Regions from separate parts of the Micromonospora sp. NPDC023888 genome, predicted to be linked through region 1. Evidence: predicted binding sites of a transcription regulator. Region 1 holds the regulator's gene; the other holds the start of a gene.
What was found. Region 1 encodes HrcA, which represses chaperone genes, less so after heat shock. Its sites were predicted from a motif close to GGTTNGCACNCTCNNNNNGAGNGTGCNAACC; they were not measured.
Positions count from the first base shown of each region.

Region 2: groES (co-chaperone GroES) is a predicted target of HrcA. The motif match lies at 6,856-6,886, and genes of this name have one in related genera.

Region 1 covers NZ_JBEZZW010000006.1:45,524-54,724, forward strand. The annotation lists gene AB0F61_RS07100 (DUF1330 domain-containing protein) at 1-291, opposite strand, end outside; gene AB0F61_RS07105 (16S rRNA (uracil(1498)-N(3))-methyltransferase) at 470-1,204, opposite strand; gene dnaJ (molecular chaperone DnaJ) at 1,206-2,351, opposite strand; gene hrcA (heat-inducible transcriptional repressor HrcA) at 2,427-3,449, opposite strand; gene AB0F61_RS07120 (DUF4870 domain-containing protein) at 3,617-4,261, shown strand; gene hemW (radical SAM family heme chaperone HemW) at 4,329-5,552, opposite strand; gene AB0F61_RS07130 (enoyl-CoA hydratase-related protein) at 5,572-6,381, shown strand; gene AB0F61_RS07135 (SDR family NAD(P)-dependent oxidoreductase) at 6,570-7,334, opposite strand; gene AB0F61_RS07140 (hypothetical protein) at 7,736-8,596, shown strand; gene AB0F61_RS07145 (phytanoyl-CoA dioxygenase family protein) at 8,820-9,201, shown strand, end outside.
Region 2 covers NZ_JBEZZW010000034.1:50,449-59,649, forward strand. The annotation lists gene AB0F61_RS26000 (DUF1707 domain-containing protein) at 92-388, opposite strand; gene AB0F61_RS26005 (ROK family protein) at 408-1,589, opposite strand; gene AB0F61_RS26010 (ABC transporter permease) at 1,612-2,874, opposite strand; gene AB0F61_RS26015 (ATP-binding cassette domain-containing protein) at 2,871-3,689, opposite strand; gene AB0F61_RS26020 (substrate-binding domain-containing protein) at 3,801-4,892, opposite strand; gene ybaK (Cys-tRNA(Pro) deacylase) at 5,074-5,553, opposite strand; gene AB0F61_RS26030 (methyltransferase domain-containing protein) at 5,564-6,760, opposite strand; gene groES (co-chaperone GroES) at 7,020-7,334, shown strand; gene groL (chaperonin GroEL) at 7,405-9,042, shown strand; gene AB0F61_RS26045 (molybdopterin-dependent oxidoreductase) at 9,170-9,201, shown strand, end outside.

The DNA.
Region 1 (9,201 bases):
GTCGATGCCTTCGACGATGCGGAAGTCGCGCTCGACGCCGTCGGAGAGGGCGACCAGCGCCTCCTGGTAGGCCGCACTCTCCCGTGCCGCGACGGCCTGCTCGAAGCTGTCGAACTCGACAACGACGGTGCGCTCGGCGATTCCGCCGTCGTATGCGGCGACCCGGCCGCCACGGACGAGGGTCCGACCGCCCCAGGCCCTGGCGGCCGGACCGGCCAGCTCGTTGTAAGCGGCCAGCTTCTCGGGGTCCGAAATGGTGCGGTAGACGCTGACCCAGTAGCCCTTGGGCATGGAACCTCCACTGTTGGGATGAGTGCATCCAACTTACGGGTTGGTCCCGGACGAGCGTGGGCCCGCGAGAGCGAGGCTGGTCAGCGTCGTGATCACCATGGCGCCGATGCCGACCAGCGCCGCGGTGGTGTAGGCGCTGCCGACGGGAAGAGGTGGCCGGGCAGCCGCGTGGGTCAGGTCACCAGCGGCCGAGGCGGGTGGCGAGCACGCTGAGCGCCGCCACGCCGGCGGTCGAGGTGCGCAGCACGGCCGGGCCGAGCCGGACCACTCGCCCGCCCGCCTCCCGGAAGGCCGTCAGCTCGGCCGGCGCGATGCCACCCTCGGGGCCGACGACCAGGACGATCTCACCGGCGGGCGGCAGCTCGGCGGTGCTGAGCCGCTCCTCGGCCTCCTCGTGCAGCACGAACCCGGCGGCGGCGCCGGCGATCCGGCGGGCGACGGTGGCGGTGGACTCGTCCGGCGCGCCGGCCACCACGGGCAGCCACGGCCGGCGGGCCTGCTTGGCGGCCTCCCGAGCGGTGGACACCCACTTTTCCCGGGCGCGTACGCCCCGGTCGCCACGCCACTGGGTCACCGAGCGGGACGCCGCCCAGGGCACGATCTCGTCCACGCCGACCTCGGTCATCGCCTGCACCGCCAGCTCACCGCGGTCGCCCTTGGCGATGCCCTGCACCGCCACGATCCGGGGGACCGGCGCGTCCGCGTACCCCCGGGAGGTGATGGTGACCTCCAGGGTGCCCCGGCCGACGGCGGTGACCACGGCGGCGGCCGTGCCACCCCGACCGTCGGCGAGCAGCAGCTCCTCGCCGACGCGCAGTCGCTGCACGGTGGCGGCGTGGTGCCCCTCCGGGCCGTCCAGGGTCAGCGCGTCGCCGGTGGGCAGCGCCTCCACCAGGAACAGCGGCGCGGACACCTCAGGCGTGCCCGTTGAACGCGTCGCGCATCCGGGAGAAGAAGCCGCCCTGCTTGGACAGCTCGGCGACCTCCTCACCGCGGGTCTTGGCGAAGTCGCGCAGCATCTTTTCCTGGTCCGGGTCGAGCTTGGTCGGGGTCCGCACGTCCAGGTGCACGTAGAGGTCGCCTCGGCCGGTGCCGCGCAGGTGCGGCACGCCCCGGGCGCGCAGTCGCAGCGTGCTGGCCGGCTGGGTGCCGGCCTTGACGTCGACCGTCTCCTCGCTGTCCAGGGTCTTGATGGTCAGGCGGGTGCCGAGCGCCGCCGCCGTCATCGGCACGGTGACCCGGCAGTGCAGGTCGTCGCCCTTGCGGGAGTAGACGTCGTGTGGCCGTTCGTGGATCTCCACGTAGAGGTCACCGGCGGTGCCGCCACCCGGGCCCACCTCGCCCTGCTGGGCCAGCCGGATCCGCATGCCGTCCTCGACGCCGGCCGGGATCTTGACGGTCAGCGAACGGCGGGTGCGCACCCGGCCGTCGCCGGCGCAGGTGGGGCAGGGGTGCGGGATGGTGGTGCCGTAGCCCTGGCACACGGTGCACGGCCGGGCGGAGACCACCTGGCCGAGGAAGGTGCGCTGCACCGACTGCACCTCGCCCCGACCGGCACACGCCTCGCAGGTCGCCAGGTGGGTGCCGGCGGCCGTGCCGGCGCCGGAGCAGGTGGTGCAGAGCACGGCGGTGTCGACGGTGATCGGGGCCTCGACGCCGAACGCCGTCTCGTGCAGGTCCAGTTCGAGTCGCAGGATCGCGTCGGCACCCGGGCGGGTCCGTGGACGGGGGCCGCGCGCCCCACCGGCCGCGCCACCGAAGAACGCGTCCATGATGTCCTGGAAACCGACGAACGGGCCGGCGCCACCGGGGCCACCCGGGCCGCCGGCGCCACCGCCGCCCGGGGCGAGCGGGTCGCCACCCAGGTCGACGATCTGCCGCTTCCGGTCGTCCGAGAGGACCTCGTACGCCGCGTTGATGTCCTTGAACTTCTCCTGAGCCTCCGGGTCCGGATTGACGTCCGGGTGGAACTGGCGCGCCAGCTTGCGGTAGGCACGCTTGATCTCGTCATCGGAGGCTTCCCGGCTGACACCGAGGATGCCGTAGTAGTCCCTGGCCACTGCGTTCCGTGTCCTCATGTTCGTCTCGCGTTGCGCCGATCCGGCGGCAAACAGCCGGCCGTCGGCCCTGACTGGTCAGTTCTGGGCCAGCAACTCGCCCACGTAGCGTGCCACGGCGCGCACCGTGGCGATGGTGCCGGGGTAGTCCATCCGGGTGGGTCCCAGCACTCCCAGGCCGCCGACGATCGTGGTGCCTGGGCCGTACCCGGTGCTGACCACCGAGGCGGCCCGCAGGTTGTCGAACTCGTTCTCGTCGCCGATCAGCACCCGGGTCGTGCTCGGCTCCGTCTCACCGATGAGCTTGAGGAGCACGACCTCCTCCTCCAGCGCCTCCAGGATCGGACGCAGCGAACCCTGGAAGTCGAGCAGGCCGCCCCGGGTGAGGTTCGCGGTGCCGGCCAGCGCGATGCGTTCCTCGTGCCGCTCGACAAGCGTCTCCAGAAGGACGGTGGAGAGCGTGGTCATCGCCGGGCGCAACTCGGCCGGCACCTCCTCGACGAGCGCCTGCACCAACGGCGGCGTGTCGGACAGCCGCGCGCCGGCGAGCTTCTCGTTTGCCAGCCGGCGCAGGTCGATGACGTCGTCGGCCGGCACCGGACCGGGCAGCTCCACCAGCCGCTGCTCGACCCGCCCGGTGTCAGCGATCATGACGAGCATCAGCCGGGTGGTGGAGATCGGCACCAGCTCCAGGTGCCGGACCGAGGAGCGGGCCAGGCTCGGGTACTGCACGACGGCCACCTGCCGGGTCAACTGGGCGAGCAGCCGCACTGTGCGGTGCACCACGTCGTCGAGATCGACAGCGCCGACCAGGAAGCGCTCGATGGCCCGACGTTCGGCCGGGCTGAGCGGCTTGACCCGGGACAACCGGTCGACGAAGAGCCGGTAGCCGCGGTCGGTGGGCACCCGGCCGGCACTCGTGTGCGGCTGCCGGATGTAGCCCTCCTCCTCCAGCACGGCCATGTCGTTGCGGACCGTGGCCGGGGAGACCCCGAGCTGGTGCCGCTCGACAAGCGCCTTGCTGCCGACCGGCTCCTGGGTGGAGACGTAGTCCTCGACGATCGCGCGGAGCACGGCGAGCTTCCGGTCGTCGAGACCCATCCTCCGCACCTCCTGTCGCACGTCGGCCGCCGGGGCCGTGGGGCCCGGCATAGCCGTCCTGGCACTCGACTGTAGCGAGTGCCAGTCTACGTCGGCGTACCCGCCGGCGCGATGATCAACGGCCGCCCACTGGTGCGGCGTTGCCACGGACCCCTACCGTGACATCCATGACTGAACCTCCTCGCCCTCCCGGCGCGGGTGACCCCGGCAACTACCCGCCGGAGCCGACCTCTCCCAGCTCGTACCCGTCGGCCGAGCCACCCACCGCACCACTGTCCGGGGCGCCTGGCCCGGGCGGCTATCCCCCGGCTGGTGGCTATCCGCCGCCCACCGGTGACCAACCGCCGTCAGGCGGCTACCCCCCGGCGGGGGGCTATCCGCCGCCCGGTGGTTACCCGCCGCCCGGTGGCTACCCTGCTGGCGGATATCCGACCGGCGGCGCCTACGGCGGCCCCGGTGGCGGCTTTGCCAGCAACGAGGACAAGACCTGGGCGCTCGTCGCGCACTTCGGCGGCGCCGCCGGCATGATCCTCAGCGGTGGGGTGCTGGGTTGGATCGGCCCGCTGGTGGCGCTGCTGGCCCGCGGCAACCAGTCCCCGACGGTGCGGGCGCACGCCGCGGCGGCGCTCAACTTCCAGCTCATCTGGTCGGTCGTCGGCGTGGTCGGCTGGGTGCTGTCCTGCATCCTGATCGGCTTCATCGGGGTCGGGGCCGCCATCATCCTCGGCGCCGTGTTCGGCATCATCGCCGGCATCAAGGCCAACGAGGGTCAGCTCTACCGCTACCCGCTCTCGGCCAGCTTCATCAAGTGACCCGGGTCGGCCGCTCCCCCGGCCGGTCCGGTGCTCCGCTGCCCCGGTCCGGGGCAGCGGGGCTGGCTCAGGGCAGCAGGTCGCGCACCACCGCGTCGGCGAGCAGCCGCCCGCGCAGGGTGAGCACCGCCCGACCGGCGGCGTACTCGTCGGCGGCCAGCAGGCCGCCGGCAAGTGCCCGCTCGGCGCCCGCCCGTCCGGTGGCGTCGAGCACCGCGAGCGGCAGGCCGCTGGCGAGCCGCAGCCGGAGCATCACGTCCTCCATGTGCGTCTCGTCGGCCGTGAGCACCTCCCGGGCCAGGCCGGGAGACGCGCCCTCGGCCAACCGCTTGGCGTACGCCGAGGGGTGCTTGACGTTCCACCAGCGCACCCCGCCGACGTGGCTGTGCGCCCCCGGCCCCAGCCCCCACCAGTCCGCGCCGGTCCAGTAGAGCAGGTTGTGCCGGCACCGGGCGTCGTCGGTGCGAGCCCAGTTGGAGACCTCGTACCAGGACAGCCCGGCCGCGTCGAGCGCGGCCTCCGCGGCCAGGTAGCGGTCCGCGGCCACGTCGTCACTCGGGTACGCCAGTTCGCCGCGCCGCATCCGGGCGGCGAGCCGGGTGCCGTCCTCGACGATCAGGGCGTACGCGCTGACGTGGTCCACCCCGGCGGCCACGACCTGCTCCAGCGAGGCGGCGAAGTCCTCCGGCCGCTCCCCCGGGGTTCCATAGATCAGGTCCAGGTTGACGTGCTCGAATCCGGCGTCACGCGCTTCCAGTGCGGCAGCGGTGGCCCGGCCGGCGCTGTGCTTGCGGTCCAGGATCGCCAGCACCCCCGGGGAGGCGGACTGCATACCCAGCGAGATCCGGGTGTAGCCGGCGGCCCGCAGCAGCTTCAACGATTCGGGGGTGACCGACTCCGGGTTGGCCTCGGTGGTCACCTCGGCGTCGGCGGCCAGCCCCCAGGTGCGGTCGATGCCGTCGAGGATGCGGGCCAGGTCGTCGGCGGGGAGCAGGGTGGGGGTGCCGCCGCCGACGAAGACGGTGTCGACCCGGGGCGGCGGGGTGTCGCCGAGCACCCGGGCAGCGAGCGCCAGCTCGGCCAGGACGGTGTCGGCGTACCCCTCGCGGCTGGCGCCGCCGCCCAGCTCGGCCGCGGTGTAGGTGTTGAAGTCGCAGTAGCCGCAGCGGCTGGCGCAGAACGGCACGTGGACGTACACGCCGAAGCCGCGCGCGCCGACCGCCGTGGTGGCGGTGGCGGGCAGCGATCCGTCGACGGGGACGGTCTCACCTTCTGGAAGGACGCCGGGCATGGCCACTAGTGTGCCCGGCATGACCTCTCCCGACGTCCTCGTGCGGGTCGCCACGGCCCGTGGGGTGACCACCCTCACCCTGGACAGCCCGCACAACCGCAACGCGCTCTCCACCGGGCTCATGAAGCAGTTGCTGGCCGGGCTGGGCGACGCGGTCGCCGACGAGACGGTCCGGGCGATCGTGCTCGACCACACCGGTCCGGTCTTCTGCTCGGGAGCGGACCTGAAGGAGACGGCTGCGGCGTACGCCAGCGGCGCGGTGCCCGCCGGGATGCTTGGCGACGTGCTCGCGGCGGTCTGGGAGTGCCCGAAGCCGGTGCTGGCCCGGGTGGGTGGGCCGGCGCGGGCCGGTGGGCTGGGTCTGATCGCCGCCGCCGACCTGGCGGTCTGCGCCGACGAGGCGACGTTCGCGTTCACCGAGGTGCGGATCGGGGTGATTCCGGCGGTGATCTCGGCGACCGTGCTGCCCAGGCTGCACCCGCGCGCCGCCGCCGAGCTGTACCTGACCGGAGACACCTTCGACGGCCGGCGGGCCGCCGAGATCGGCCTGGTCACGGCCAGCGTGCCGGCGGACGGGCTGGACGACGCGGTGCGGCGGTACTGCGACTCGCTGGTGCGCGGCGCGCCGGGCGCGTTGGCCGGCGCGAAGGAGTTGCTGCGCCGGCCGGGCACCGCCGAGCTGCGTGCCGACCTGGCCCGGCTGTCCGCCCTCTCGACCGGCTACTTCCTCTCCGACGAGGGGCGCGAGGGGGTCCTGGCCTTCCGGGACAAGCGATTGACTCGATGGGTGGCCGCTCTGGACGGTGGCTCCGCTGATCTTGCCGGGTAGGCGTTGCTCTCCGCGCGCCGTGCGCGCGGCTTGATCGACTCGGTCTTCGTGAGGTCGGGGTGTCGAGTGCCTCTGGATACCGCGACTGCGCCGAAGCCGAGTCGATCACGGCGCGGGTTCGCCACCGCGGGCGGCGGCTGATCCGGCGGGACGCCGCCGGTGCTGCGGCGTCCCGGCGTCCGGTGGGGTCACCAGGCGGTCGCGCCGCCGTCGACCGGGTAGTTCGCCCCGGTGATGTACGACGCCCGGTCGGAGGCGAGGAACACCACCAGTTCGGCGACCTCCTCGGGTTGGGCGAACCGCTTGAGCAGCGTCTTGCCGGTGATCGCGTCCCGAGCCGCCTGGTTGTCACCCAGGTCGCGCTCACTCGCGGGGCTGATGATCGGCCCCGGGCTGACCGCCACCGCGCGGATCCCGTGCGGCGCGCCTTCGAGCGCGAGCTGTCGCGTCAGGCCGATGACGCCGGCGTTGGCGGCGGTGTGACCCACCATCGGGGGGACGTGACCGGCGATCATGCCGGCCATGGAGGCGGCGTTGATGATGACGCCACCGCCGCGCTGGACCAGGTGCGGCCAGGCGAACTTCGACACGAAGTACGGGATGTCGAGTTCACCGGTGATGGTGTACCGCCAGTCCTCGACGGAGAAGTCCGGCATCGGGCCGAAGCGGAGCGCGGCCGCGTTGTTGTAGACCACGTCGAGCCCGCCGTAGGCCACGGCGGCCTCCTCGACGAACTCCCGCACCTGTTCCGGATCGGTGAGGTCGACCGGCGCGATGCCGGTCATCTCACCGCCGGCGTTGCGGACGAGTTCGACAGTCTCGTCGTTGCCGGCGACCTGGATGTCGGCTCCGACGACCTTCGCGCCCTCCCGGGCGAAGATCTGCGCGGCGACGCGTCCCAGACCGCCGCCGGTACCGGTGATCAGCACAACCTTGCCGTCGAGCGTTCCCATGGAACTCCTCCTTGCTCCGTGACCCGGCTTGGTCGGCGTCGCGTACCACCGGGCGGGCCAGCGATTGACATGTCAACCGTAGTAACTGCTTGACCGGTCAACCACTTCCCCGCTCACCCGAGGCGGTGACCTGCACGACAGACCGGCGGCCGAGACGCAGGACCCTCCCCTCCTGGCCGGCGACGACCGGCACCAGACGCCTTGGATTGTCGTTGAGCAAGGGAGCGCGGGAGAGCGATTCGGGCAGGTGAGACCGCGCCCGGAGCGGGAATGCCTCGATCGGAACGCGTCGGCGGAGCCGACCCCGAACCGGGGCGGAGCCGCCGAGCCGGCCTCGAACCGCTCGAACGACCCGTTGGGCGCGACGGGGACGTACGCTTGGCAGACTTGTCGATCTGGGGGTGTGGGTGCGAACTCGGGCAGCCGTTGCGGGTGGAGTGGTCCTCATCCTCGTCGCCGTGATCGCGATCTGGCTCGTCGTACGACAGGTCGGGGGCGGCCTACAGCTACCACTCGCGGCACGCAAGTGCACGGTGCAGGCCGACGGCCGGGTCGCCCTGGACGCCGACCAGATGGCGAACGCGGCGACCATCGCGGCGATCGGCGCCCAACGCGGCATGCCCGAGCGGGCCGTGGTGGTCGCGCTGGCCACGGCGTACCAGGAGTCCGGGCTGCGCAACCTCGCCGACGGCGACCGCGACTCGGTGGGCCTGTTCCAGCAGCGGCCGAGTCAGGGCTGGGGCACCTCGGCGCAGATCCGCGACCCGCGCTACGCGGCCAACCGGTTCTACGCGGCGCTCAAGAAGGTCCGCGGCTGGGAGAAGATGCGCGTCACCGACGCCGCCCAACGGGTGCAGCGCTCGGCCTTTCCCGAGGCCTACCAGAAGTGGGCGGACGACTCCGAGGTGCTCAGCCGGGCCCTGATGGGCGACGCCACCGGCGCGGTCGCCTGCACTGTGGCGCGTACCCCGGTGATGCACGGGGCGGCGGCGGCCGCGCAGCTCACCCGCAACCTCGGGCTGGACTGGGGGTTGAAGGGGCTCGACCCGAACGACCCGACCGGGCTGACGGTGACTCCGGGCGACCAGCGCGACGGCTGGCGGTACGCGCACTGGCTGGTCTCGCACGCCCAGGACCACGGGGTGAAGCGGGTCCGCTTCGGCGACCTGGAGTGGACCGCCCGGGGCGGCACCTGGGGGCGGGTGAACGGCCAGCAGGACTCCGCCGGCCAGGTGGTGGCCGAGGTGTTCAACGAGGGGTGACCGGGCCGGATCTCTTAACCGGCAGTCACCGCACAATCGGACAAAAACCGGCAAAGACCCCTACCGATCACGGAAATCTCACTTAACGCAGCCTCCTCACTGCGTGGGGTTCCACCCGGGGCCCGCTCACGCACCACACCCTCCCCGACGCCGTGGCCATCGCGTTACGATCGGCGGCCTGTGCCAGAAAAAGGTTTCACCTCATGGGGAGGGGTACGACGCGGTGTTCGATTACGGCGACCGGACCGGTTACGAACCGATCAGCGACACTGACCGCAAGGAGTTCCACGAGCAGGGTTTCCTCCTGCTGCGCAACGTCCTGACGGAGGACCACCGGGCGGCGCTGGAGGCGGCGGTCGACCGCGTCTACGCGGAGGAGCAGGCCAAGGGCACCACCAAGAAGGACGGCACCCTGCACCTGCTGGGCTTCCTGGAGCGCGACGAGCTCTTCGGCGAGCTGCTCACCCACCCGATCGCCTTCCCGTACATGTGGGGGCTGGCCGGCTGGAACATCTACACCCACCACAACCACCTGGACGTCACCCCGCCGGCCGCCGAGCCGGAGAAGCCGTACTGGGGTTGGCACCAGGACGGGTACCGCCAGA
Region 2 (9,201 bases), on a different contig from region 1:
ACGTCCTGCCGGCTGCCCGTCCGACCACTGGTACGGACTGATCACGCGATCAGTTCACCGGAGGGCGACGCGGATCAGCGGGTCACGCGGATCAGCGGGTGACGGCGAGGAAGCCGCCGAGCAGCAGCAGAGTGAGCGCGGCGGCGGCGAAGAGCACCAGCAGCTCCCGACGCCCGTGCCCGACGGGGTCGGTGTCGACGGTCGGGTGGGGCAGGGCCGGCAGGTCGCGGGTCAGGGCGGCCAGGTCACCGAGGGTGCGCGCCGTCCACACCGCACCGGCCCGCTCGGAGAACTCGTCGAGGGTCAGCCGGCCCGCCGCGGTGTGCCGGTGCAGCTCGGCGACCACCCGGTTGCGGTCGTCGTCGGAAGCGCGCAGCTCGACATCCACGCTGGACAGCGTACGCGGATCAGCCCACGTCGAGGGGGTCGGCGAGGAGCCGTTCGAAGGCCAACTCGGCGGCCCCGATCAGGGCGGCGTCCTCGCCCAACTTCGGCGTACGCAGGCGGACGTGCTCCAGGCAGGCGGCGAGCGCGTTGGAGTTGAGCCGGCTGCGGACCTGGGCCGCCGACGCGAGGTAGAGGTGGCGCATGGTGCCGCCGAAGATGACCATTTCCGGGTTGAAGACGTTCACCAGGTTGGCCAGCCCGAAGCCGAGCCAGTCACCGGCCTGGCGGACCGCGGTCTGTGCGCGGGCGTCACCGCGGTCGGCGGCGTCGAAGACGGCCAGCAGCGCGTCGGGACCTCGGGCGTCCGAGCGTCCGGCGGCGCGGAGCAGACCGTGCTCGCCGATCTCGGTCTCCCAGCAGCCCCGGGAGCCACACTCACAGGGCTTGCCGTCGAGGACCACCTTCATGTGGCCGACCTCGCCGCCGTACCCACCGTGGCCGGTCAGCCGGCGGCCACCGGCGATGATGCCGGCGCCCACGCCGACGTCACCGTAGAGATAGAGGACGTTGTCGCAGCCCGCCGCCACACCCCGTGCGTGCTCGGCGAACGCCGCGACGTCCGCCACGTTGCCCACCGTGACCGGCACCTCGACGCCCAACTCGGCGGCGAGGGCCGCGCCGATCGGCTCGTCCACCCAGCCGGTGGTCGGGCCGAGCCGCACCAGGCCGTCGTCCCGGCGGACCATGCCGCAGACCGCGACACCGGCACCGACGCAGATCGCGTCGGGCGGCACCGCCTGCTGCATCTCCTTGAGCGCGCCGGCCAGCAGCGGCGCGGCCTCCGCGGCCAGCAGGCCGCGTGGTCGATCCAGCTCCCGGCGGTCCAGGACCGCGCCACCCAGCCCGATGCGGGCCGAGCGCAACCGATCCACCTCCACTGAGTACGCGTACGCGTACACCCGGGCCGACTCGGGCCGGACGACAAGTGACGGTCGGCCGGCCCGGCCGGTTTCCTTTGGCGCCCCCTCGCTGACCAGCCCCACTGCGGACAGGTCGGCGGTGAGCGCGCCGATGGTGCTGCGGTTGAGACCCAGCGTCGTGGTCAGTTCGGCGCGCGTCGTCGCCCCGTGGACGTGTACGTGCCGCAGCAGGGCCCCGAGGTTCTGCCGTCGGACGTCGTCCTGGCTCGGTCCTGGGCGCATCGTGGTGCTACCTCCCGCGCGGTCAGCGGGTGCCGGTGGCTGCCGCGCGGCGGCGGGAGAGAGCGTCGACGCTGGCGGCGAGCATGAGCACGACACCGGTTACCACGTACTTGACTCCCGCGCTGTAACCCATCAGGCCCATTCCATTTTCGATGACCGCGACCACCGCGCCGCCGAGCACGGCGTCGAGGACGCGACCCTTGCCACCGAAGAGGCTGGTGCCTCCGATCACCGCCGCGCCGACCGCGTAGAGCAGTACGTTACTGCCCCCGGTGTTCGGGTCGACGGAGTTGGCCCGGCTGGCCGCCACGATGCCACCGATGGCGGCCATGGACGAGCAGATCATGAAGACCGAGATCCGGATCCGGTCGATCCCGATGCCGGCGCGACGGGCCGCTTCCCGGTTGCCGCCCACGGCGTAGATGTGCCGGCCGTAGCTGGTGCGTTGGAGCACGAAGGTCCAGACGATCAGCAGGACCGCGATGATCGGCACCACGATCGGCACACCCTTGAGCGAGACGACCAGGACGTTGCGGCTGCGCTCCAGGTTGAGGACGTACACCGCCGCGCCGAGGATGACGGCGAGCCCGCCGATCCGCAGCGCCACCACCGCGATCGGGTCGGTGATCAGACCGCGGGCCACCCGGTTGCGGTGGCGCAACAGTTGCACCGCGGCGTAGCCGACGACCGCGAGGGCGGCCAGCGCCCAGCCCAGGGCGGGGGCCAGGTTGCGGTTGGCGATGGCGACCAGCACATCGTCACGCACGGAGATGTTGGTGCCGTCCTTGACGAGCATCAGCACGATGCCCTGGAAGGCGAGGAAGCCGGCGAGGGTGACCACGAAGGACGGAACGCCGATCTTCGCGACCAGCAGGCCGAGGCTGGTGCCGATGACCAGACCGGTGCCGACCGCGGCGAGCACGGCGACCCACCAGGGATAGCCGAGCACGGTGACCACATTGGCCAGCACCGCCGCGCAGACACCGCTGGCGAAGCCGGCGGAGAGGTCGATCTCGCCGAGCAGCAGCACGAAGACCAGGCCCATCGCGATCAGCGTGACCGCCGCGCCCTGGGTGAAGAGGTTGGCGAAGTTGCCGGCCGACAGGAACGACGAGGGCCGCATGACCGCGAAGACCGTGCAGAGCACGATCAGGCCCAGTACGGCTGGGAGCGCGCCGACGTCGCCACCGCGTACCCGGCTCAGGTAGTTGCGGACGTGGCCCCCGACGGTCGGCGGCGGTGTGACGGCCGCGGGGCCGTCCTTCCGCACGGCGGTGGTGGTCATCGGGTGCCTCCTGAGATCGAGTCGGCCGGCCGCGGGCCGTCGCCGTTGCTGCCCGGGTCGGTGGCGAGGCCGAGCCCGCCCGAGCGCCCGGCGGTGATCAGCTCGACCACCTGGGCGTGGGTGATGTCGGTGGTCTTCACCTGGGCGACCATCTGGCCGAGGTACAGCGCGGCGATGCGGTCGGAGACGGCGAAGACGTCGTTCATGTTGTGCGAGATGAGCACCACGGCCAGGCCGTTGTCGGCGAGGCGGCGGACCAGCTCGAGCACCTGGGCGGTCTGGGCCACGCCGAGCGCCGCGGTCGGCTCGTCCAGGATGACGAGCTTGCTGTTCCACAGCACCGCCTTGGCGATGGCCACGGTCTGGCGCTGACCGCCGGAGAGGCTGGACACGTGTTGACGCAGTGAGGTGACGGTGCGGATGGAGAGCCCCGCCAGCGTCTCGGCGGCGAGCTGCTCCATGGTCGGCTCGTCCAGGACGATGCCGCTGCGCTTCTCCCGGCCGAGGAACATGTTCTGCACGATGTCCAGGTTGTCGCAGAGCGCGAGGTCCTGGTAGACGACCTCGATGCCGAGCGCGGCAGCGTCGCGGGGGCTGCCGATGTGCACCGGTTCGCCATTGAACAGGATCTCGCCGGCGTCGGTGGGGTGGATGCCGCTTATGCATTTCACCAGGGTCGACTTGCCGGCGCCGTTGTCGCCGACAAGTGCTGTCACTTCACCCGGGTGGACGGTCAGGGCGACGTCGCGGAGCACCTGGACAGGACCGAAGCTCTTGTCGATCCCGCGGAGTTCCAGCAGGGGGGTCGCGGACACGGGGGTCTCCTTAAGGGAGGGTCGGGGCCCGTCCGGCGGGCACCGCCCGGCACGGGAGTCGACTCCCGTGCCGGGCGGTGGGTGTCGTCCCGGCGGGTACTGCGGCGTCGGTCAGCTGATGCCGGCTTCGGCGCAGAGCTTGGCGTACGTCCCGGTGCAGACCTGCTCCTTGGTCACGTAGCCGTCGGCGATGACGTCCTTGACCGTCTCCTTGTAGATGGCCTTCGGGGTGAGCAGCACCGAGGGGACGTCGCGGCCACCCTCCGGGTCCTTCACCGTCTGCCCGGTCTCCTTCTTCTCGCCCTTGGCGAGCGCGATTGCCAGGTCGGAAGCGGCCTTGGCCTCTTCCCGGACCGCCTTGTAGACGGTCATGCACTGGTCACCGACGAGGATGTTCTGCAGGCCCTCGACGCTGGCGTCCTGCCCGGTCACCGGCACCTTGCCGTTGAGCTTGTTCTTCTTGAGGATCGAGATGGCGGCGTTGCCGAGACCGTCGTTGGCGGCCAGCACGCCATCGATCTTGCCGCTGGCCTTGGTGAGCTGCTGCTCGAAGATGGTCGCGGCCTGCGCGTTGTCCCACGCCGGCACCGCGTCCTCAGGGCCCTTGACGTATTCCTTGGCGTCGAACTTCGGCTTGAGCACCGAGTCGTAGCCGGCCTTGAACAGGGTGGCGTTGTTGTCGGTGGGGGAGCCGTTGAGGTATGCCACGACCGGGTTCTTGGCGCCCTTGTCGGTCAGGCACTTCGTCAGGCCCTCGCCCTGGAGCTTGCCGACGGTCTCGTTGTCGAAGCTGACGTAGTACTGGGCGGAGCCGCCGAGGGTGAGCCGGTCGTAGTCGATGGTGGCGACGCCCTGCGACTTGGCCTTGTCGAGCACGGCCTTGCCGGTGCCGGAGTCCAGGTTGACGATCATCAGGGCGGTGACGCCACCGGTGATCATCTGGTCGGCGATGGTCTGGAAGGCGGTCTTGTCGTTCTGGGCGTTCTGAATGTCGTACTGGACGCCGGCGGCCTTGAACGCCTCTTCCAGGAATCGGCGGTCTGCGGTCTCCCAGCGGACGGAGGACTTGCTGTCCGGGAGGATCACGCCGATCTTGGGAGTCTTGGCGGAGGCCGCCTTGTCGCCGGAGTCGTCGCTACAGGCGGTCAAGCCGCCGGTCGTGAGCAGGCCCACGGCGGCGATGGTGAGGATCCCCTTACGCATGTGCAGGGTCCTTTCGGGGGTGGGGGAGGCGTTGTGTTTGTTGTGTCCGGCAACGTATTTCGCGTCACACCGCCTCCACAAGACCGCGCAGGTGCCAAGTTTGTTGGGAGCGATAACAATTCAGCAACGCGACTGTTACTCCGTGGGTATCCCAACGGTGGAGTCGACGTAACGAGAGGTGTCAGCGGGTCTGCAACGGGGCGGTGCGGGCGTCGGTCAGCGCCACCAGATCCGCCGCGGCCAGTTCGAGTTGCAGACCGCGTCGACCAGCCGAGACATAGATCGTCGGAAGGTCCAACGCGGATTCGTCCACCACGGTGGGCAACCGCCGACGCTGCCCGAGCGGGCTGATCCCACCGCGTACGTACCCGGTGGCCCGCTCGGCGACCGCCCGGTCGGCAAGCGCCGCCCGCTTCCCACCGACCGCCGCCGCGAGCGCCTTGAGATCCAGCTCGCCGGTGACCGGAACGACCGCCACGGTGAGCGCGCCGTCGACCTCGGTCACCAACGACTTGAAGACACGCTCCGGTGCCACGCCGAGCGCCACGGCCACCAGCGCGCCGTAGTTCGGGGCGTCCGGGGCCACCCGGTACGGGTGGGTGCGATGCGCGACACCGTGCTTGACCAACAGTGCCGTCGCCGGAGTGCCAGGTCCCGCCACGCCGATGACGCTAGTCGACCGGACGGCCGATCAGCACCGTGGGCGCCCCACCAACCCGGGTGAGCACCAGGCTCGCCGCGGCATCACCGGCCAGCCGCAGGTCCCGCCGGAGCTGCTCCGGGGTGAGCGCGGAACCCCGTTTCAGGATCTCCACCCGGCCCACCCGGCGGTCCCGCAGCAGCGCCCGCAGGCGCTTGAGCGAGAACGGCAGCACGTCGGTGATCTCCAGGCAGCGCGCGTACGGGGTGCGGGTCGGCAGGTCGGCGTAGAGGTAGGCGATGCTCGGGTCGCCGAGGGTGGCGTCCAGTTCGCCGGCCAGTTCGGCGACGAGGTGCGCGCGGACCACCGCCGGGTCCGGGTCGTACAGGTAGCGCCGGGGCGACCCGACCGGCGCCTCGTCGGCACCCGAGCCGGTGAGCTGGTGGCGGTGGGTCTCGACGCCCTCCTGGCGGTAGAGCGTGGCGCGGCGGGGCACCTCCGCCAGCTCGCCACACCACAGCGCGGCCTCGACCAGGTCGCCGTCCACGCCAACCCACTCCGCCTCCGCGCCGGGCGGAATCAGCGCGTGGTCCAGGCCCGGCGCCACCTTCACCACGGTGCGCGGCACCCGCTCGGCCAGCCCGGTGACGAAGTCCCACGGTGGGGAGTAGGCGCGTGGGTCGAAGATCCGCCGTCCGGTGCCGCTGGCGCGGCGGGCCGGGTCGCAGAAGACCCCGTCGACGCGGGAGACGTCGAACGCGGTGGCATCGCCGCACTCGACGGTGAACAGCTCGGCCAGCCCGGCCGCCGCGGCGTTGGCGGCGGCCATCGCGGCGGTCACCGGGTCGGCTTCCACCCCGTACACCCGGATGCCGGCGCGGGCGGCGGCCAGCGCGTCAGCGCCGAGGCCGCAGCCGAGGTCGGCCAGGGTGCGGACGCCGGCCGCGTGCAGCCGGGCGGCCCGACGATCGGCGACCACCCGGCGGGTGGCCTGCTCCAACCCGGGGCGGGTGAGGAACATCCCGGCGGCGGCCGGACCGAACTTGCCGACCGCCCGGTTACGCAGCTCGGCCTGGGTGAGCGCCGCCGCGGCAAGCGTCGGCGGCACCCCGGCCGCGCGCAGCGCCGACGCCGCGGCCAGCGGATCACCGCCGGCCAACCCGGCCGCCGCCGTGAGCGCGGCCGACCCCTCGGGGGTACGCAGCGCCGCCAGCTGATCGAGATCCACCCGGTCATTGTCCGGGTGGACCCGGAAATCCGGGCTGGCGGGGCGCGACTCGCTGGCACTCTCCTTGACGGAGTGCTAGCCACGGAATAACCTGCGATTAGCACTCTCACCCTGAGGGTGCCAGCTTCCGGGTCTCGCGACCCGGGTGCGCACGCCAGGCGGACCGGCACCCGCGACGACGGTCCCGCCCGGTGGCATGAGGCAGATTGACGCTGGTTGGCCCCGCCGGCCAGCAACGAAACCAGTACCCCAGGAGGGTATGCCCGTGACTACCGCGACCAAGGTTGCGATCAAGCCGCTCGAGGACCGCATCGTGGTCCAGGCGAACGAGGCTGAGACCACCACGGCGTCGGGCATCGTGATCCCCGACACCGCCAAGGAGAAGCCGCAGGAGGGCACTGTCCTCGCTGTGGGCCCGGGGCGCGTCGACGACAACGGCAACCGGGTTCCGGTTGACGTCCAGGTCGGCGACACCGTCCTCTACTCGAAGTACGGCGGCACCGAGGTCAAGTACGCCGGCGAGGAGTACCTGGTGCTCTCCGCCCGCGACGTCCTCGCGGTCATCGAGAAGTAAGCAACCGATCAGTGCCACTGCCCCGGTCCGGCTCGCCGGGCCGGGGCAATGGCGCTTCGAAGGGACATTAATGGCGAAGATCCTGAGCTTCTCGGACGACGCCCGGCACCTGCTGGAGCACGGTGTCAACGCCCTCGCGGACGCGGTCAAGGTCACCCTCGGCCCGCGCGGGCGCAACGTCGTCCTGGACAAGAAATTCGGTGCGCCGACGATCACCAACGATGGTGTGACCATCGCCAAGGAGATCGAGCTCACCAACCCGTACGAGAACCTTGGCGCGCAGCTCGTCAAGGAGGTGGCGACCAAGACCAACGACGTCGCCGGTGACGGCACCACCACCGCGACCGTGCTCGCCCAGGCGATGGTTCGCGAGGGTCTGCGCAACGTGACCGCCGGGACCAACCCGGCCGGCCTCAAGCGGGGCATCGACGCGGCGGCCACCAAGGTCTCCGAGGCGCTGCTCGGCCGTGCCGCGGAGGTCACCAGCAAGGAGTCGATCGCGAACGTGGCGACGATCTCCGCGCAGGACGCCACGATCGGCGACCTGATCGCCGAGGCGATGGAGCGGGTCGGCCGCGACGGTGTCATCACCGTCGAGGAAGGCTCCATGCTCACCACCGAGCTGGACGTGACCGAGGGTCTCCAGTTCGACAAGGGCTTCATCTCGCCGAACTTCGTCACCGACCTGGAGAGCCAGGAGTCCGTCCTTGAGGACGCGTACATCCTGGTCACCACCCAGAAGATCTCGGCGATCGAGGAGCTGCTGCCGCTGCTGGAGAAGGTCCTGCAGAACAGCAAGCCCCTGCTGATCATCGCCGAGGACGTGGACGGCCAGGCGCTCTCCACCCTGGTGGTCAACTCGCTGCGCAAGACCCTCAAGGTCTGCGCGGTCAAGGCCCCGGGCTTCGGTGACCGGCGCAAGGCGATGCTCCAGGACATCGCGATCTCCACGGGCGCCGAGCTGGTCGCCCCGGAGCTGGGCTACAAGATCGACCAGGTCGGCCTGGAGGTGCTGGGCACCGCTCGGCGCATCGTGGTCGACAAGGAGAACACCACGATCGTCGACGGCGGCGGCCAGAAGGCCGACGTCGCCGACCGGGTGGCCCAGATCCGCAAGGAGATCGAGGCCTCCGACTCCGACTGGGACCGGGAGAAGCTGGCCGAGCGGCTGGCGAAGCTTTCCGGTGGCATCGCCGTCATCAAGGCCGGCGCGGCGACCGAGGTCGAGATGAAGGAGCGCAAGCACCGCATCGAGGACGCCATCGCGGCGACCAAGGCTGCGGTCGAGGAGGGCACCGTGCCCGGCGGCGGCGCCGCCCTGGTGCAGATCCTCTCGGTGCTCGACGACGACCTGGGCTTCACCGGTGACGAGAAGGTCGGCGTCTCGGTCGTGCGCAAGGCGCTCGTCGAGCCGCTGCGCTGGATCGCCCAGAACGCCGGTCACGACGGTTACGTCGTGACGCAGAAGGTCGCCGACCTGGACTGGGGCAACGGCCTCGACGCCGCCAAGGGCGAGTACGTCGACCTGGTCAAGGCCGGCATCATCGACCCGGTGAAGGTGACCCGCAACGCGGTCACCAACGCCGCCTCGATCGCCGGTCTGCTGCTCACCACGGAGAGCCTCGTGGTGGAGAAGCCGGAGCAGGCCGAGCCGGCCGCCGCCGGCGGCGGCCACGGCCACGGCCACCAGCACGGCCCGGGTTTCTGACCCGGTAGCGACACCCGTTGCGGGGCGCACCGTCGTTACGACGGTGCGCCCCGTCTCGTCTGCTCAGGTCATTACCGAACGCTGACGTTGTTCGCTACCGGGCCGGATGATCGCGCACACTGGGCCGATGAGCACCACGTCGCGGCGGTACGCCGCGCT